Regions from separate parts of the Streptomyces sp. NPDC006435 genome, predicted to be linked through region 1. Evidence: predicted binding sites of a transcription regulator. Region 1 holds the regulator's gene; the other holds the start of a gene.
What was found. The regulator HrcA, encoded in region 1, represses chaperone genes, less so after heat shock. The targets are predictions, from matches to a motif close to TTNGCACTCNGNNNNNCNGAGTGCNAA.
Positions count from the first base shown of each region.

Region 2: the regulator HrcA is predicted to act here: its motif matches at 3,380-3,406, upstream of groL (chaperonin GroEL).

Region 1 covers NZ_JBEXPY010000005.1:125,398-135,427, reverse strand. Annotated here, with positions in the region: gene hemW (radical SAM family heme chaperone HemW) at 1-808, shown strand, start outside; gene ABZZ04_RS08235 (DUF3097 domain-containing protein) at 885-1,721, opposite strand; gene ABZZ04_RS08230 (MBL fold metallo-hydrolase) at 1,747-2,469, opposite strand; gene hrcA (heat-inducible transcriptional repressor HrcA) at 2,670-3,686, shown strand; gene dnaJ (molecular chaperone DnaJ) at 3,687-4,823, shown strand; gene ABZZ04_RS08215 (nitronate monooxygenase) at 5,062-6,135, shown strand; gene ABZZ04_RS08210 (16S rRNA (uracil(1498)-N(3))-methyltransferase) at 6,132-6,878, shown strand; gene ABZZ04_RS08205 (hypothetical protein) at 7,147-7,629, shown strand; gene ABZZ04_RS08200 (S41 family peptidase) at 7,708-10,030, shown strand, end outside.
Region 2 covers NZ_JBEXPY010000002.1:325,955-335,984, reverse strand. Annotated here, with positions in the region: gene ABZZ04_RS03775 (glucosyl-3-phosphoglycerate synthase) at 1-631, opposite strand, end outside; SAM riboswitch class I at 786-913, shown strand; gene thrC (threonine synthase) at 932-2,224, shown strand; gene ABZZ04_RS03765 (ubiquitin-like small modifier protein 1) at 2,256-2,534, shown strand; gene ABZZ04_RS03760 (cold-shock protein) at 2,980-3,186, shown strand; gene groL (chaperonin GroEL) at 3,568-5,190, shown strand; gene ABZZ04_RS03750 (nuclear transport factor 2 family protein) at 5,425-5,802, opposite strand; gene ABZZ04_RS03745 (hypothetical protein) at 5,883-7,124, opposite strand; gene ABZZ04_RS03740 (hypothetical protein) at 7,272-7,601, opposite strand; gene ABZZ04_RS03735 (ferredoxin) at 7,800-8,018, opposite strand; gene ABZZ04_RS03730 (cytochrome P450) at 8,024-9,214, opposite strand; gene ABZZ04_RS03725 (TetR family transcriptional regulator) at 9,388-9,996, shown strand.

The DNA.
Region 1 (10,030 bases):
CGCCGAACTCCGCGAGGGCGGCTTCAACCGGATCTCGTTCGGGATGCAGAGCGCGCGGCAGCACGTCCTGAAGATCCTGGACCGCACGCACACGCCGGGACGGCCCGAGGCGTGCGTGGCCGAGGCCCGGGAGGCCGGCTTCGAGCACGTCAACCTCGACCTGATCTACGGCACGCCGGGGGAGTCCGACGACGACTGGCGGGCCTCGCTGGACGCGGCGATCGGGGCGGGGCCGGACCACGTGTCGGCGTACGCGCTGATCGTCGAGGAGGGCACGCAGCTCGCCCGCCGCATCCGGCGCGGCGAGGTCCCCATGACCGACGACGACGTCCACGCCGACCGGTACCTGATCGCGGACGAGGCGATGGCCGCGGCCGGCTTCTCCTGGTACGAGGTGTCGAACTGGGCCCGCACGCCCGAGGGCCGGTGCCTGCACAACGAGCTGTACTGGCGCGGAGCCGACTGGTGGGGCGCCGGGCCCGGGGCGCACAGCCACGTCGGCGGGGTGCGCTGGTGGAACGTGAAGCACCCGGGGGCGTACGCGCAGGCCCTGGCCGAGGGGCGCTCGCCCGGGGCCGGGCGCGAGATCCTCTCCGCGGAGGACCGCCGGGTCGAGCGGATCCTGCTGGAGCTGCGGCTCGTGGACGGCTGCCCGCTGTCCCTGCTGGCCCCGGCGGGGCTGGCCGCCTCCCGGCGCGCCCTGGCGGACGGCCTCCTGGAGCCCGCCCCGTACGAGCGGGGGAGCGCGGTGCTCACGTTGCGGGGGCGGTTGCTGGCGGACGCGGTGGTGCGGGACCTGGTGGACTGAGGGGGCACGGGACGGGGGCCTGTTCCCCTGCCCGCCCCTTCCCGTGACCGGGGGGCTCCGCCCGGGCCCCCGCTCCTCAATCGCCGGAGAGGCCTGTCGGGGGCGCCGTCACGAAGTCGATCAGGTGCTCCACCGAGCCCAGCAGGGACGGCTCCAGGTCCCGGTACGAGCGGACCGCGGACAGGATGCGCTGCCAGGCGGCGCCGGTGTTCTCCGGCCAGCCGAGCGCGCGGCACACACCGGTCTTCCAGTCCTGGCCGCGCGGCACCACCGGCCAGGCCGGGATACCCACGGAGGACGGCTTCACCGCCTCCCACACGTCGATGTAGGGGTGCCCCACCACCAGGACGTCCGCGCCCGACACCTGCTCGGCGATCCGGGACTCCTTGGAGCCGGGCACCAGGTGGTCGACCAAGACGCCCAGCTTGGCGTCCGGGCCGGGGGAGAACTCGCGCACGACGGCCGGGAGGTCGTCGACGCCCTCCAGGTACTCGACGACCACGCCCTCGATCCGCAGGTCGTCGCCCCAGACCCGCTCGACCAGCTCCGCGTCGTGCCGGCCCTCCACGTAGATCCGGCCCGCCCGCGCGACCCGGGCACGGGCCCCCGGGACCGCGATCGAGCCCGAGGCCGTGCGCGCGGGGCGCGCCGGGGCGGCGGCCGAGGGGCGCACGAGCGTGACCACCTCGCCCTCCAGCAGGAAGCCGCGCGGCTCCATCGGGAACACCCGGTGCTTGCCGAACCGGTCCTCCAGGGTCACCGTCGGCCCCTGGGCCGTCCTCTCGCAGCGGATCACCGCGCCGCAGAAACCGGTCGAGACCTCCTCCACGACCAGATCGGGCTCGGCGGGGACCTCGGGAACGGGGGCGGACCTCTTCCACGGCGGGGTCAGGTCGGGCTGGTAGCTGCGCATCGGACGACGATAGGACGACCGCGGGTCACGACACGCCGAAGCGGTCGGCCAGTCGTCCGCGCTGTTCCCGTACGAACGCCGCGTCCACCACCGCCCCGTGCCCCGGTACGTACACGGCGTCCTCGCCGCCCAGCTCCAGCAGCCGGTCCAGGGCGGCCGGCCAGCGGGCCGGGTGCGCGTCCGAGCCCGCCTGCGGCTCGCCGGACTCCTCGACCAGGTCCCCGCAGAGCACGATCGCCGGGGAGCCGGGCACGACCGCCACCAGGTCGTGGCCGCTGTGCGCCGGGCCGACGTCGACCAGCAGCACCTCGCGCCCGCCGCCCAGGTCGAGCGTCCACTCCCCGCACACCTGGTGCCGCGGCACCACCAGCGCGTCGACGGCCTCCGTCGCGTCGTGCTCGGAGACCCCCTGACGCACCGCGGAGACGCGCAGGCCCTCCGCCTCGCGCCGCATCGCCTCCGCCGTGCCGGACGCCCCGTACACCTCGGCGCCGGAGAACGCGGCGGTGCCCAGCACATGATCGAAGTGGGGGTGGCTGAGTGCGATATGCGTCACCCTCCGGCCCAGCAGCGCCTGCGCCTGGGACCGGAGTTCCGCGCCCTCGCGGAGTGACGAACCGGTGTCGTACAGCAGCACTCCGTCCGCTCCGGCCACCAGCGCGACCGTCGCGTCCCAGCCGGGAAGGCGCCGCCTTCCCGCTCCGTGACCGAGTCGCTCCCAGCCGAACTCTTCCCAAGAGGCGTTCATGCCGCGACGCTATCGGCAACCACCTGCGAAAGTCTCGCGGTGGTGTGGCCGGTCGCCCTTGCTAGGCCCCCACTCGGCCGCCGTACACTGACCGGGGGATTGCTGGCACTCGCGATGACAGAGTGCCAGGGGGATTCCCGGGTAAAGACACCGGGAACACCCGGGGACCGACCGAGGAAACACAGCTGGAGGTGTGCGCGATGCTCAGCGAACGCAGACTCGAAGTGCTTCGTGCCATCGTCCAGGACTACGTCGGTACCGAGGAGCCCGTCGGCTCCAAGGCGCTCACCGAGCGGCACAAGCTGGGTGTCTCCCCGGCGACCGTCCGCAACGACATGGCGGTGCTGGAGGACGAGGGCTTCATCGCCCAGCCCCACACCAGCGCGGGGCGCATCCCGACGGACAAGGGCTACCGGCTCTTCGTCGACAGGCTCGCGGGGGTCAAGCCCCTCTCGTCGCCGGAGCGCCGTGCCATCCAGAACTTCCTCGACGGCGCGGTCGACCTCGACGACGTCGTGGGCCGCACCGTACGGCTGCTCGCGCAGCTGACCCGGCAGGTCGCCATCGTGCAGTACCCCTCGCTGACCCGGTCGACGGTGCGGCACGTGGAACTGCTCTCGCTGGCACCCGCCCGGCTGATGCTCGTGCTCATCACGGACACCGGCCGGGTGGAGCAGCGGATGATCGACTGCCCCGCTCCGTTCGGCGAGACCTCTCTCGCCGATCTGCGGGCCCGGCTCAACAGCCGTGTCGTGGGACGCCGTTTCACGGACGTCCCGCAGCTGGTGCAGGATCTGCCGGAATCCTTCGAGAGCGAGGACCGGGGAACCGTGTCCACCGTGCTCTCCACCCTGCTCGAAACCCTCGTCGAAGAGACGGAGGAGCGGCTGATGATCGGCGGCACCTCCAACCTCACCCGCTTCGGGCACGACTTCCCCGTGATGATCCGGCCGGTGCTGGAAGCACTGGAGGAACAGGTCGTGCTGCTGAAGCTGCTCGGCGAGGCCAAGGACTCGGGCATGACCGTACGTATCGGGCACGAGAACGCCCATGAAGGGCTCAACTCCACGTCCGTCGTCGCGGTCGGCTACGGTTCGGGCGACGAGGCAGTCGCCAAACTCGGCGTGGTCGGACCGACCCGCATGGACTACCCCGGAACGATGGGAGCGGTACGCGCAGTGGCACGTTACGTCGGACAGATCCTGGCGGAGTCGTAAGTGGCCACGGACTACTACGCCGTACTCGGCGTGCGCCGCGACGCATCTCAGGACGAGATCAAGAAGGCATTCCGCAGGCTCGCCCGCGAGCTGCACCCGGATGTCAACCCCGATCCGAAGACCCAGGAGCGGTTCAAGGAGATCAACGCCGCCTACGAGGTGCTCTCGGACCCGCAGAAGAAGCAGGTCTACGACCTCGGCGGCGACCCGCTGTCCGCCTCCGGCGGCGCGGGAGCGGGCGGATTCGGGCAGGGGGGCTTCGGCAACTTCTCCGACATCATGGACGCGTTCTTCGGCACGTCGCAGCAGCGCGGGCCCCGCTCGCGCACCCGGCGCGGCCAGGACGCGATGATCCGGCTGGAGATCGATCTCGCCGAGGCGGCGTTCGGCACCACCAAGGACATCCAGGTCGACACGGCCGTCGTCTGCACCACGTGCAGCGGCGAGGGCGCCGCGCCCGGCACCTCCGCGCAGACCTGTGACATGTGCCGCGGCCGCGGTGAGGTCTCCCAGGTCACCCGGTCGTTCCTCGGCCAGGTCATGACCTCGCGGCCCTGCCCGCAGTGCCAGGGCTTCGGCACGGTCGTGCCGACCCCGTGCCCGGAGTGCGCCGGTGACGGCCGCATCCGGTCCAGGCGCACGCTCACCGTGAAGATCCCCGCCGGTGTCGACAACGGCACCCGGATCCAGCTCGCGGGCGAGGGCGAGGTCGGCCCCGGCGGCGGCCCGGCCGGCGATCTGTACGTGGAGATCCACGAGTTGTCGCACGCGGTGTTCCAGCGCCGCGGCGACGACCTGCACTGCACGGTCACCATCCCCATGACGGCGGGCGCGCTCGGCACGAAGGTGCCGCTGGAGACGCTCGACGGCCTGGAGGAGGTCGACATCCGGCCCGGCACCCAGTCCGGCCAGTCGGTGCCGCTGCACGGCCGCGGCGTCACGCACCTGCGCGGCGGCGGGCGCGGCGACCTGATCGTGCACGTCGAGGTGATGACGCCGACGAAGCTGGACCCGGAGCAGGAGCGACTGCTGCGGGACCTGGCGAAGATGCGGGGCGAGGAGCGGCCCACCGGCCAGTTCCAGCCCGGTCAGCAGGGGCTGTTCTCCCGGCTGAAGGACGCCTTCAACGGACGCTGACGGCTCCCGACCCTCCGTCCGGACCGGGACGGGCCCGCTCGACGGGCCCGTCCCGCGTTCGTGTCCGGGGAGCGTACGTGGACGGGGCGGGGCGTGCCCGGGGAGCGTCCGGGGCCGTACCGCATTCGGCTCCGCAGGCGCCCGGGGCCGTCCCGCGCCGGGCTCCGCAGGCGTCCGCGGCCGGGGCGGGGCGCGGGCCGTGCACGACGGGCCGTGCCGGACATGGCACGATGCGGTCATGTCATCCGCGTTGACCGATCTCTGCCGGTATCCGATCGTGCAGGCCCCGATGGCGGGCGGTACGTCCTGTCCGCAGCTCGCCGCGGCCGTCGCCGAGGCGGGCGGGCTCGGCTTCCTCGCCGCCGGCTACAAGACGGCGGACGGCATGTACAACGAGATCAAACAGCTGCGCGGACTGACCGGCAAGGCCTTCGGCGTCAACCTCTTCATGCCGCAGCCGGGACTCGCCGACCCGAGCGCCGTCGAGGTGTACCGGCAGCAGCTCGCGGGCGAGACCACCTGGTACGAGACCCCGCTCGGCGATCCGGACTCCGACGGCGACGACGGCTACGAGGCCAAGCTCGCCATCCTCCTGGACGACCCGGTCCCGGCCGTCTCGTTCACCTTCGGCTGCCCCACGCGCGACACCCTCGACGCGTTCGCCGGGGTCGGCACGTACACCGTCGTGACGGTCACCACGCCCGAGGAGGCCCAGGCCGCCCAGTGGGCGGGTGCGGACGCGGTCTGCGTCCAGGGCGTCGAGGCGGGCGGCCACCAGTCCACCCACCACGACGACCCGCAGACCGACGGCACCGGGATCGGACTGCTCTCGCTGGTGGCCCAGGTCCGCGAGACCGTGCAGATACCGATCGTCGCCGCCGGCGGGCTGATGCGCGGCTCCCAGATCGCCGCCGTGCTCGCGGCGGGCGCCGAGGCGGCGCAGTTCGGCACGGCGTTCCTCATCTGCCCCGAATCCGGGGCGAGCCCGCTGCACAAACGGGCCCTGACCAACCCGCTGTTCGTACGGACCGCCATGACCCGGGCGTTCTCGGGCCGCCCGGCCCGCGGCCTGGTCAACCGCTTCATGCGCGAGCACGGACCGTACGCCCCCGCCGCCTACCCGCAGGTCCACCACCTGACCGCCGGGCTGCGCAAGGCGGCGGCCAAGGCGGGGGACGCCCAGGGCATGGCGCTGTGGGCGGGGCAGGGCCACCGGATGGCACGCGAGCTGCCGGCCGGCCGGCTGGTCAGGCTGCTCGCCGAAGAACTGGACGCCGCACGGACGGCAGTGAGCACAGGGAGTACGCAGTGACCGCACCGGTCTTCGTCGTCGAACAGGTCCCCGACGGGCCCGAGTTCGTACTGGAAGGGCCCGAGGGCAGGCACGCCGTGTCGGTGAAGCGGCTGCGCGCCGGTGAGGGCGTCGTCCTGACGGACGGGCGCGGGCACTGGGCCGAGGGTGTCGTCGGGGCCGCCGAGGGCAAGGACCGGCTCGTGGTCACCGGCCTCACCGGGGTCCGCGAGGAGGCCTGGCCCGCGCCCCGCATCACCGTCGTCCAGGCGCTGCCCAAGGGCGACCGGGGCGAGGTCGCCGTGGAGACGATGACGGAGACCGGCGTCGACGGGATCGTGCCCTGGCAGGCGTCGCGCTGCATCACCCAGTGGAAGGGCGAACGCGGCCTCAAGTCCCTGGCGAAATGGCGCAACACCGCCCGGGAGGCGGGCAAGCAGTCCCGCCGGGTGCGCTTCCCCGACGTGGCCGACGCGATGACGACCAAACAGGTCGCCGCGCTCCTGGCCGCGGCGGACTTCGCCGCCGTCCTGCACGAGGACCGGGACCACGACAGCGAGCCGCTGGCCACCGTCCCGCTGCCCGAGCACGGCGAGATCGTGCTGGTCGTCGGCCCCGAGGGCGGTGTGTCGCCGGACGAACTGGCGGTCTTCACCGGGGCGGGCGCCCGGACCTGCCGGCTCGGGACGAGCGTCCTGCGCACCTCGACCGCGGGCACGGCGGCGACGGCACTGCTGCTGGGGCGCACCGGCCGCTGGTCGTGAACCCGGCCCGCCCGGGGAGGGCCCGGGACGTCGGGGCATCGGGGCGTTGGACCGGGCCGTGGGGGAGCGCCGGGACCGGTGGGCGCGTGGCCCGATTCCGCGGCGCCACACCGTATGTGACGGCCGGTCCGTGCCCCGGCGCACGCGCCGGATGCGCCCCCGATTGTGGCCACAAGCCGTCTACCGTTCCAGGGGTGAACGGTGGGAAGCTGCCCGTATGGGGACAACAAGGGCATGGGGTCGGCGAGGGCCCCGACGTTTTCTGGCCGTGTCCGTGCTCGCGGGCGCGACGGTCGCGGGACTCGCCGCCTGCCAACCCGTCGACGGACTGAACTCCGCCTCCATCGCCGTGACCACCGACCGGGTCGGCACCAGCGCGCTGGAGCGCAACGGCGTCGACGTGCAGTGGCTGAGCTGCACGGCCGGGGTCGACCGGGGCCGTACCGGCGCCTCGCCGCCCGCCGCCTCCGCGCGCCGGACCGCGGAGGTCGACTGCACCGGCAAGACCGACGGCGGCAAGGACATCACGCTCACCGGCAGGGTGACCCAGGAGCTCGGCGGGCGGTGCGTGCGGGGGGACCTGAGCGCGAAGGAGGGCGGCCGGTCCGTCTTCCGGGCGGACGTGCTCGGCAACTGCGACGAGGCCCCGACGACCGGCGTGGTGAATCCGCCACCGCCGGCCGGCGGCAGCGGTCTCCGGCCGACGGTCACCGTGACCGTCACGGTGACCGAGGGGTTCCGCGGCAAGTAGGAACACCCGGTCCGCCGGCCCCGTCGGACTCCGGCCAACCCGGTTACACGGAGCACGCCCGCGGCCTAGGGTGATCGTGTGACACAGCCTGCCTACCTCCGATACCCCCATGTCCAGGGCGATCTGATCGCCTTCACCGCCGAGGACGACGTCTGGCTGGCGCCGCTGGACGGCGGCCGGGCCTGGCGCGCCAGTGCCGACAACCGGCCTGTCACCAACCCTCGGATATCGCCCGACGGGACACGGGTCGCGTGGACCTCCACCCGGGACGGGGCCCCCGAGGTGCACATCGCACCGGTCGACGGCGGCCCCTCCGCCCGGCTCACCCACTGGGGGGACGCCCAGACCTCCGTGCGCGGCTGGACGCCCGAGGGCGACGTACTGGTCATCACCACCCACGGGCAGGCGTCGCGCCGACGCAGCTGGGCCAGGGCGGTCCCGGCCGACGGCGGACCCGCGCGGACCCTGCCGTACGGCCCGGTCGGCTCGGTCGCGTACGGGCCGGGCGGGCGGGCCCTGCTCCTGTCGGCCACCATGGGCCGCGAGGCCGCCGCCTGGAAGCGCTACCGGGGCGGCACGGCGGGCAAGTTGTGGATCGAGGCGGAGGAACCGGCCGACGGCGCCGCGGAGTTCGTCCGGCTCCACGCCGACCTCGACGGGAACATCGAGGACCCGATGTGGATCGGCACGGGGGCCGGCGCGCGCATCGCCTTCCTCTCCGACCACGAGGGCGTCGGCGCCCTCTACTCCTCCCTCCCCGACGGCTCCGACCTGCGCCGCCACACCGGCGTCGAGGGCTTCTACGCCCGCCACGCGACCACCGACGGCACCCGCGTCTGCTACGCGTCGGCCGGTGAGCTGTGGCTCCTGGACGACCTCGACGGCGACGGGCCCCGCCGTCTCGACATCCGGCTCGGCGGCCAGCGCGCCGACCTCCAGCCGCACACCGTGCACGCCGCCGGGCACCTCGACTCCGCCTCCCCCGACCGCACGGGCCGGGGCAGCGCCGTCGCCACCCGCGGCGCCGTCCACTGGGTCACCCACCGCGGGGGCCCGGCCCGCGCGCTCGCCGCCGAACAGGGCGTACGGGCCAGACTGCCCCACACCTTCCAGGCCGACGGCGACCAGCACGTCGTCTGGGTCACGGACGCGGAGGGCGACGACGCCCTGGAATGCGCACCGGCCACCGGCACCGCACCGGGAACCGCCCCGCGCCGCCTCGCCGCGGGGCGTCTCGGCCGGGTCCTCGACCTCGTCGCGTCCCCGGACGGCAGCCGGTTCGCCGTCGCCGCGCACGACGGGCGGGTACTGATCGTCGAGCGGGAGAGCGGCGAGGTCCACGAGGTGGACCGCAGCGAGCACGGCGACGCCTCCGGCCTGGTCTTCTCGCCCGACTCCGCCTGGCTCGCCTGGTCGCACCCCGGCCCCGAACCGCTCCGGCAGCTCAAGCTCGCCCACCTCGCGGACCTGTCGGTCGCCGAGGCCACCCCGCTGCGCTTCCGGGACTTCTCGCCCGCGTTCACCGCCGACGGCAAGCACCTGGCGTTCCTCTCCGAGCGGTCCTTCGACCCGATCTACGACGCCCACGTCTTCGACCTGGCGTTCATCGGCAGCTGCCGCCCGCACCTGCTGACGCTCGCCGCCACCACGCCCTCCCCGTTCGGCCCGCAGCGGCACGGCCTGCCGACCGAGCGGGAGAAGGGCGGCGAGGGCGAGCAGGACAACCCGACCGCACTGCCCGTCACCCGGATCGACCTCGAAGGGCTCGCCGACCGGATCGTCCCGCTGCCCGTCGAGGCCGCCAGCTACTCCACGCTGCGCGCCGCGAAGGACGGGCTGCTGTGGCTGAACCACCCGGTGATCGGGGTGCTCGGCACGAGCGGCCCCACCCTCGACGCCCGGCGGCCCGAGACGGTCCTGGAGCGGTACGACCTGGAGAAGCTGCGCTGCGAGGAACTCGCCTCGGACGTGGGCGACTTCGCGGTCAGCGGTGACGGCAGACGGATCACCCTGCAGACCCGGGGCAAGCTGCGCGTCGTGCCGTCCGACAGCCGGGTCCCGGCCGACGACCACGACGGCGACGGCGTCACCGTCGACCTCTCCCGCATCCGGCGGATCCTCGAACCGGCCGCCGAATGGCGCCAGATGTACGACGAGGCCGGGCGCATCATGCGGGACAACTTCTGGCACCCCGACATGAACGGCGTCGACTGGGAAGGGGTCCTGGACCGCTACCGCCCGGTGCTGGAGCGGGTCGCCACCCACGACGACCTGATGGACCTGCTGTGGGAGGTGCAGGGGGAGCTCGGCACCTCGCACGCCTATGTGCGGCCGCCCGGCGGATGGCGCGACGATTCGGTCCGCCAGGGCCTGCTCGGCGCGGACATCTCCCGTACCGAGG
Region 2 (10,030 bases), on a different contig from region 1:
GGGAGCGGCGCACGGCGTACTCGCCGCCCAGCGGCTGGACGAAACCGGCCAGCTGCGGCCAGTGCAGATTCAGCAGCGGGCGGGCCACCAGCTCGGTCACCCGGCCGCCCTGGGCCGCCGCCCCGCCGGTGCCGTCCCCGAAGGGGCGGTCGTACATCGCCTTCACGAACTGCACGTCCGGGTCGGTCAGCAGCGGGCCGACGATGCCGGAGACGAAGTCGGCCGAGAAGTCCTTCAGGTCGGCGTCGACGAAGCAGACGATGTCGCCGCCGGTGACCAGGAGGGACCGCCACAGCACCTCGCCCTTGCCGGGCACGGCGGGTATCCGGGGGAGTATCGAGTCGCGGTGCACCACCCGGGCGCCGGCCTCCCGGGCCACCCGGGAGGTGGCGTCCGTGGAACCGGAGTCGATCACCACGAGCTCGTCCACCAGATGGACCTTCTCCATCAGCTCGCGCCGGATCGTCGTGACGATGTCGCCGACCGTCGCCTCCTCGTCGAGCGCGGGCAGCACCACGCTCACGCTCCCGCGGCGCGGGTCCGCGGCCTTGGCGGCCAGCAGACGCTCCAACGGACGGTCGGCGGCCGACCAGGAACGCCCGGCCAGCCAGCGTTCGACCTCTTCCAGCACGGTCGATACTCCCTGTTATGTGATCCATCTCGCGGTTCGGACTGCTGTCTCGACAGCCTGGTGCTTCGGTTACAGTCTTGAACAACGCGGATGACCGTCGCATGTCGGGGTCCATCTGCCAATAAACGCCCGGATCGAAGATCCGGTGCCAAAGAGCTCATCCAGAGGGACTGAGGGAACGGCCCGTTGAAGTCCCGGCAACCCTCCTGCCGGCCGCGAGGACACGGTGGGGAAGGTGCCAATTCCGTCTTGTGGCGAAGTGCGTCACAAGGAAGATGAGGAGAAAGGGCCTCCGCCATCATGGCTGTGCAGACTGTTGCAGCGAACACCGAATCCTCCGTCGACCTCGGCCCCGCCGCGGCGCTTTCCTGCCGCGAGTGCGGCGAGCGCTTCGACCTCGGCCCCATCTTCGCCTGCGCCTCCTGTTTCGGGCCGCTCGAAGTGGCGTACGACCTGCCGAGCGGTTCCCCCGACGAGCTGAGGAAGCGCATCGAGGCGGGCCCGAACAACATCTGGCGCTACGCGCCGCTGCTGCCGGTCCCCGCGGACGTCGCGGACAAGCCCAACATCAACCCCGGCTTCACCAAGCTGGTCAAGGCCGACAACCTCGCCCGCGAGCTGGGCGTCACCGGCGGCCTGTACGTCAAGGACGACTCCGGCAACCCGACGCACTCCTTCAAGGACCGGGTCGTCGCGATCGCCGTCGAGGCCGCCCGCGCCTTCGGCTTCACCACCCTGTCCTGCTCCTCCACCGGCAACCTCGCCGGTGCGGTGGGCGCCGCCGCCGCCCGCGCGGGCTTCCGCTCCTGCGTGTTCATCCCGCACGACCTGGAGCAGGGCAAGGTCGTCATGGCCGCGGTGTACGGCGGTGAGCTGGTCGGCATCGAGGGCAACTACGACGACGTCAACCGCTTCTGCTCGGAGCTCATCGGCGACCCGCTCGGCGAGGGCTGGGGCTTCGTCAACGTCAACCTCCGCCCGTACTACGGCGAGGGCTCCAAGACCCTGGCGTACGAGATCTGCGAGCAGCTCGGCTGGCGGCTGCCCGACCAGATCGTCATCCCGATCGCGTCCGGCTCCCAGCTCACGAAGATCGACAAGGGGTTGCGCGAGCTGATCAAGCTGGGCCTGGTCGAGGACAAGCCGTACAAGATCTTCGGCGCCCAGGCCGAGGGCTGCTCCCCGGTCTCCGCCGCCTTCAAGGCCGGTCACGACGTCGTGCGGCCGCAGAAGCCGAACACCATCGCCAAGTCCCTCGCCATCGGCAACCCGGCCGACGGCCCGTACGTCCTGGACATCGCCCGTCGCACCGGTGGCGCGGTGGAGGACGTGGACGACGAGCAGGTGGTCGACGCCATCAAGCTGCTGGCCCGCACCGAGGGGATCTTCGCGGAGACGGCGGGCGGGGTGACGGTCGGCGTGACGAAGAAGCTCATCGAGGCCGGTGTCATCGACCCGACGCTGACCACCGTCGTCCTCAACACGGGCGACGGCCTCAAGACCCTCGACGCGGTGGCCGCCACCTCGCAGGCGACCGCGACGATCCGCCCCAGCCTGGACGCGTTCCGCGCCGCGGGCCTCGCCACCAGCTGACCACCCGAGACTTCAGGAAGGGCACCCGATCATGAGCGTGAACGTCCGCATCCCCACCATTCTCCGCACCTACACGGGCGGCCGGGCCGAGGTCCCGGCGGAGGGCGCGACCCTCTCCCAGGTCATCGAGTCCCTGGAGAAGGACCACCCGGGCATCGCCGCCCGCGTCCTGGACGACCAGGGCAAGCTGCGCCGCTTCGTGAACGTCTACGTCAACGACGACGACGTGCGCTTCGAGAGCGGTCTGGAGACGGCCACGCCGGACGGCGCCGGCATCTCGATCATCCCGGCCGTCGCGGGCGGCTGCTGACGGCTCGTCGGGCCGCACGCCGAATCACCCGAACGGAATTGCCCTCTCCGGTTTCAAACCTCTCCGGGTTTGAAACGGAGGGGGCAATTCTGCATGGTTGAGCGCGGTAGAGTGTGGGAAGTCCCCCCAGCTGCCCGTACCGCCCGCATATGAGAATGCGCCGCGTCGCGACAAGATGCAGCCAAAGTGCTCGAACTCCTTGCGCCATAAGTCACCTTTGTCTGGCCCGACTTGCCCTGGAATCTCATGAATTCCGCATATTCGGGCGTTCGGCGCTGTCGAGAATTCTCGTCCGATTGACCTGTTGCAGAGGGCAGTTGGGCAGATACATTCAGCCGCGGTCGACGCGTTCCGGCGCACGCACCCTCTCCTGTCGGAGGGTGGGTTCTGACCCGGGACCGCGAAGTGCGGCCCCGCGCAAGGGCCAGTAATAGGGGAGTTAGGCATGGCTCAGGGCACCGTCAAGTGGTTCAACGCGGAGAAGGGGTACGGCTTCATCGCGGTCGACGGTGGTGCGGATGTTTTCGTCCACTACAGCGCGATCCAGATGGACGGGTACCGCACCCTCGAAGAGGGTCAGCGAGTTGAGTTCGAGATCTCGCAGGGCCAGAAGGGGCCCCAGGCGGACATGGTCAAGCTCGCCGTCGGCTGAGTACGGCGCGGTCGGCCAACGACACCACTCACGCACGGAGGTCCGTACCCCCCAGGGGTACGGACCTCCGCGCGTTCCGGCGTGCCGCCCCGGCGCCGTCCCGGGGTGGCTGACGTCGTCCGCGACCGGAGAGGGGCGCTTGCGCCCTCCCGTCACCCGACCGCCACCCCTCGTCGAGCCTTCTCCGAAGGCGCTTGCACTCTCCAGGGGCGAGTGCTAATTATTGGCGTTAGCACTCTCCAGGTGAGAGTGACAGAACTTGGATCGGGCCGGTGAGGCCCGCAGGCCGGCGGGGCAAGGAACCACCGGTCACGCAGGCCGTCCGTCGCGGGCGCCTCCCGGTCCGGAGAAATCCACCCCTGTCCGGGAGGACCACTTCACATGGCCAAGATCATCGCGTTCGACGAGGAGGCCCGGCGCGGTCTCGAGCGCGGCATGAACCAGCTCGCCGACGCCGTCAAGGTCACCCTTGGCCCCAAGGGTCGCAACGTCGTCCTTGAGAAGAAGTGGGGCGCCCCCACGATCACCAACGATGGTGTTTCCATCGCCAAGGAGATCGAGCTGGAGGACCCGTACGAGAAGATCGGTGCGGAGCTGGTCAAGGAGGTCGCCAAGAAGACGGACGACGTCGCCGGCGACGGTACGACCACCGCCACCGTTCTGGCCCAGGCGCTCGTCCGCGAGGGTCTGCGCAACGTCGCCGCGGGTGCCAACCCGATGGCCCTCAAGCGGGGTATCGAGAAGGCCGTCGAGGCCGTCTCCGCCGCCCTCCTGGAGCAGGCGAAGGATGTCGAGACCAAGGAGCAGATCGCTTCCACGGCCTCCATCTCCGCCGCCGACACCCAGATCGGCGAGCTCATCGCCGAGGCCATGGACAAGGTCGGCAAGGAAGGCGTCATCACCGTCGAGGAGTCCCAGACCTTCGGTCTGGAGCTTGAGCTCACCGAGGGCATGCGCTTCGACAAGGGCTACATCTCGGCGTACTTCGCCACCGACATGGAGCGCATGGAGTCGTCCCTCGACGACCCGTACATCCTGATCGTGAACTCCAAGGTCAGCAACGTGAAGGACCTCCTTCCGCTGCTGGAGAAGGTCATGCAGTCCGGCAAGCCGCTGCTGATCATCGCCGAGGACGTCGAGGGCGAGGCCCTGTCGACCCTGGTCGTCAACAAGATCCGTGGCACCTTCAAGTCCGTCGCCGTCAAGGCCCCGGGCTTCGGTGACCGCCGCAAGGCCATGCTCGGCGACATCGCCATCCTCACCGGTGGCACCGTCATCTCCGAGGAGGTCGGCCTCAAGCTGGAGAACGCCGGTCTCGACCTGCTCGGCCGCGCCCGCAAGGTCGTCATCACCAAGGACGAGACGACGATCGTCGACGGTGCCGGTGACAGCGACCAGGTCCAGGGCCGCGTCAACCAGATCCGCGCCGAGATCGAGAACAGCGACTCGGACTACGACCGCGAGAAGCTCCAGGAGCGCCTCGCGAAGCTGGCCGGCGGCGTGGCCGTCATCAAGGCCGGTGCCGCGACCGAGGTCGAGCTCAAGGAGCGCAAGCACCGCATCGAGGACGCGGTGCGCAACGCCAAGGCCGCCGTCGAGGAGGGCATCGTCGCCGGTGGTGGCGTGGCTCTGCTCCAGGCCTCGGCCGTCTTCGAGAAGCTGGAGCTCTCGGGTGACGAGGCGACCGGCGCCAACGCCGTGAAGCTGGCCCTGGAGGCCCCGCTGAAGCAGATCGCCGTCAACGGTGGTCTCGAGGGCGGCGTCGTCGTCGAGAAGGTGCGCAACCTGGCCGTCGGCCACGGTCTGAACGCCGCGACCGGCGAGTACGTCGACATGATCGCCGAGGGCATCCTCGACCCGGCGAAGGTCACGCGCTCCGCCCTGCAGAACGCCGCGTCCATCGCCGCGCTGTTCCTCACCACCGAGGCCGTCATCGCCGACAAGCCGGAGAAGGCCGCCGCGGCCGCCCCGGGCGGCATGCCGGGCGGTGACATGGACTTCTGATCCTGACGGATCGGCAGTTCCCGCACAGCTGTGCCGCGTAGGCCCCCGGACCATCTGGTCCGGGGGCCTACGCCGTTCCCGGTCTCCCGGTGCTTTTGCCCGCGGCGCCCGCCCGCTCGAAGAGCCGTCCGCCCGCTGCGGGAGCCGGTCGAGCAGCCAGGTGGAGAGCTCCTCCGTGACCAGGGCGTGGCCCTCTTCGCAGGAGGCGAGCCTGAACTCGTCCGGTCCGCCGGCTCAGGAGGCGGACGGCTCGATCTCCCCCGCGAAGACGATGATCTGGTCGATGAGACTCCGTCGCAGATGGACGACGTCCGTTCCCGCCAGGCGGGGGCCTCCATCGGGCGTGGTGAAGACCCACTGGTACCGGGCCCATTCGTCAGGCATGTCCACCGCTGAGCAGCGCACCATCGTGCCGGTCCCCGCCGGGTGACGCCGGATGTCCAGCACGAACCGCTCGACCTCCGCGATTCCTTCGCTGCGACCCAACGGTCCCCAGAAGACCACGTCCGAGGTCAGGGCCTGGGAGAGCAGGGAGGTCACATAGCTGTCGTCCGAGGCGTTGAACGCGGAGATGAACATGTCGATCGCGGAGCGTGCGGTCTCTTCATGCATGCCCCAGTAATACCAGCCGTTTCGCGTGCACTCGTCCCACGAGCCGCCTTCCGGTCACGGTGAACCATCCCGCCCGCCCGCTACGGGAGCCGGTCGAGCAGCCAGGTGGAGAGCTCCTCCGTGACCAGGGCGTGGCCCTCGTTGCGGGAGGCGAGCCTGAACTCGTCCAGCCCGCTGGTCTCGTACGGGAGCCGGGAGATGTCCGTGTACAGCTCCTCGTCCGTGTCCAGGTCGCCGATGTCCACCGCGCTGACGGACGGCACGAAGCAGTGCGAGCGGATGCGCACGTCGGTCTTGAGGCCGAGCGGGGCGGCGAGCGCGTTGAGCCCGTCGGCGAGGATGCCGAACCCCTCCAGCGAGCCGCCGGGCGCGCCGTCGATGGACGGCAGTCCCGCCGTACGGACCTCGTGGGTCCGCTCCGTCACCACCCGCAGGCTCGCGGCGAGTTCGCCGTCGCCGGGGGACTGGGTGTAGAGCCTGGTGCCCGCGATCGACGATCCCCTGCCCTCCAGGGCCAGTTCGCCCGCGCGCACATCGGTGCCGATGCCGTCGGCCGCCCCGTTGGCGACCCCGATCAGCCGCGGTCTGCGCGGCCATTCGCCGATCGCCCGCATCTCGGCGAGGAACGCGGTGCGCTCCGCGCTCCGCTCCGGTGCGCCGTCCCACTCCCCGATGTGCCGCCACAGCAGCTGACGGGCGGCCGGGCTGTTGATCTGGTCGGAGAACCGGCTGTCGAGGCCCTTGATGTAGTGCGCGAACGCCTGGAGCGCGAGCGGGATCCAGGCGCCGCGGTGCGGGCTGTCGTACGAGAAGTACAGCCCCGTCCGGTGCTCGACGTCCCGGCTCTCCATCGAGGCCAGTGCGTGCCGGGTGACCAGACCGCCCGTGCCGAAACCGCCGACGGCCAGCGGGGTGCGGCCCTGCTGTTCCGCGGCGGTGCGCAGGATCGCGGCCTGCGCGGTCGCGGAGTTGTCCGGAATCGACGCGCCGCGTTCGCGGAAGCCGAGGAGGACGACGTCCCGGCTGCGGCGGCGCAGCTCGCTGATGAGCGGATAGTCGCCGAACTCCATGGTCTCCCAGGCGGACACCAGCTCGCTGGGGCCCGTGCCGAAGCCGTCGGCGACGATCACGGGCCGTACGAGTGCCTTGTTGCCCTCGCCGAGGTAGACCCGGGCGGAACCGCCCGGCAGATCCCACACGGCACTGGGCCGCAGGGGGAGCGAGCTGTGCGGTTCGGCGTCGATGCGGGGGCCGGGGACCAGGGCGATGGGGGGCCTGTTCTGGAGCCCCGAGGCGATCTGCTCGTGGGACGGTTCGGGCATGAGTGGTTCCCCTTTGGGCTGGTTCGTCACAACACGTGCAAAGCGGAGCACGGAGTGCGGCGATCCGGTCGGGGAAGCGGTTCAAACCACCCCCAGGTGGGAGCCGGTTTGAGCCAGGGGGAGTGAGGCGTCGCCGGGGGCGGGGTGTCAGACGAAGGGCAGCGGGCCGGGCAGCAGCCAGGTCGCCGAGGCCGCCCCGCCGACGCAGACCATCGCCCAGCCCGCCCCGGGCCGTCCGGAAAGGCTCCGGGCCGCGTGCCCGGCCTCGGAGGCGAGGATCACCCCGAACATGAGCGCCAGGGACAGGTCGCCCCAGGTGATGCCGGGCCGGCCGATGACGAGCCATCCCGCCGCGCACGCTCCCAGCCCGGCGGCCAGGTGGGGCCATTCCACGGCCCTGGCGGGGGCGGACGGTGTGCGCTTGCGGTGCGTCAGGATCAGCGCGATCTCCGCGAGGGCCGCCGCTATGGCAATCAATCGTGCTCCATGCCGGAAGGAACGTGCGGGCCTTCCGGCAGCCGCAAGCGATCGTTTGGTGCCGTCATGGAAGCACGGATTGTGCGATATCGGCTAATTCTTGGCTTGGGGTGATCTGTGGAGGTATTGGCTGGTGCGGCGGACGTGCCGGAAGGGGGGCGGGGTGGTCCGTTCCGTTCCGGCACGTCCGGTGGCGGCTCAGTCGCGGCGGGGGCCGATGACGGTGTCGCCCTCGTGCACGGTGATCGCCAGGGCCGGGCAGATGTCGGAGGCGTCCAGGACCCGTTCGTCCGGCTCGATCCCGTCGGTCCGCGCCCGCGCGCGCTCGTCGTCCAGGGCGAACACCTCGGGGACGGTCCCCGCGCACATGCCCGACCCCTGGCACAGCTCCCGGTCGACGCGTACGTTCCAGCTCATCGCGGTCACCACCCGACGGGCATGACGCGCGGCCCGCGCACCAGCATCTCGGACTTCCACGTCACGTCGGCGGCCACGTGCAGGCCGGGGAAGCGGGTGATGAGCGCGGACAGCGCCTCCTGGAGTTCCAGCCGGGCCAGCGGGGCGCCCAGGCAGTGGTGGACGCCGTGGCCGAAGCCGAGGTGCTGGTTGCCCTCGCGGGCGATGTCGAGCACGCCCGGGGCCGTGAACCGCAGCGCGTCGCGGTTGGCCGCGCCGACGGCGACCAGGACGGGGCTCCCGGCGCGGACGAGCGTCCCGCCGACCTCGATGTCCTCGGTGGCGTAACGGGGCTGGCCGGCACCGCTGCCCAGCGGCACGAAGCGCAGCAGCTCCTCCACCGCGTTCGGGACGAGCCCGGGTTCGGCCCTGAGCCGGGCCAGCTGCTCCGGGTGGTCGAGCAGGGTGAGGACGAAGTTGGGGATCTGGGAGGCGGTGGTCTCGTGACCCGCCACGAGGATGCCGACGCACAGGTCGACGAGTTCGAGCTCGGAGAGCCGGTCGCCGCCGTCGCGGGCCTCGATCAGGGCCGTCATCAGGTCGTCCTGCGGCTCGCGGCGGTGCTGCTCGATCAACCCGGCCATGTAGGCGCGCAGTTCCTCGCGGCTGGCCTCGAACTCCTCGGCCGTGAGGGAACTCGTCGACAGCGCGTCGTCGCTCCACTTGCGGAAGAGCGGCCGGTCCTCGGTGGGCACGCCCAGCATCCGGCAGATCACGGCCACCGGCAGCGGCAGCGCGAACAGGTCCACCAGGTCCGCCGGCTGCCCGGCCGCCTCCATGTCGTCGAGGAGGCTCGCGGTCAGCTCCCGCACCTGGGGGCGCAGCTTCTCGACCTGCCGGACCGTGAACGCCTTGGCGACCAGGGAACGCAGCCGGGTGTGGTCCGGCGGGTCCATGCCGAGGATCCCGCCGTCGCGCTGCCCCTCGGACTGTCGGGGCTCGTCGTGCGAGGCGGCGAGGGCCCGGCTGAAGCGCTGGTCGCCGAGGACGAGCCGGGCGTCGGCGTAGCGGGTGACGAGCCAGGCCGGTTCGCCGTACGGCATCTGGACCCGTAACAGTCCCGGCCGGTCGCGTACGCGCTCGTACTCCTCGGCGAGCCGGAGTCCTTCGGCGGTGTTGAAGGGGTAGGCGAGGGGTGCGACATCTGCTGTGGTCACTGTGGGCCTCCCGTGGGTGAACAACCGTGAAAGCAGCCGTGCGGACAGCCGTGCGGGCAGTCCCGCGAACAGCCATGTAAGCAACTGCTTACAAACGTAGAAGCGATCCTTCCGGGCAGTCAACGACGCTTTACGGCCGTTATCCTGACGGACCGTTCGAGAGGAAATCCGCCATGAAGCCCGCCCCCGCACCGTCGTCCGGAGAGCGCCGCCGGGACTCCGCGGCCACCCGGCAGCGGCTGCTGGAAGCCGCCCGCGACCTGTTCGCGGAGCGGGGCTACGAAGCGGCGACGGTACGGAGCATCGCCGAGCGCGCCGGGGTGAACCAGGCCCTGCTCTTCCGTTACTTCGGCTCGAAACAGGGTTTGCTCACGGAGGTCGTCGCGCAGGGAGGTCTCGAACAGCTGCGCGCGACCCCGCCCGAGGAGCTCTTCGAGACGGCCCTGCGCTCGATGCTGACCCGCAGCGCGGGCGGTACGGAGGACCGTTCCCTGGAGGTCTACCTGCGTTCCGTGGGCCGGGGCGACGAGGCGGCCGGAACGCTGCGGGAGCTGGGCGAGGAGTACCAGAACGCCCTGGCCGGGCTGTCCGGCACCGAGGACGGCGCCCTGCGCGCGGACCTCGCCATGGCCTGGCTGCTCGGCATCGGCCTGATGCGGACGGTCGTCGCCCGCGAGCCGCTCGCCGGTGCCGATCCGGACGACGTCTGCCGGCTCGTGCTCGGCACGCTCGACCACCTCTGGTCCGCGCCCGCATCCGAGGGCGGGGACGGTACGGCGTGACGAGCGGCCGGGCGGGTCGGGCGGTCGGAGGAAC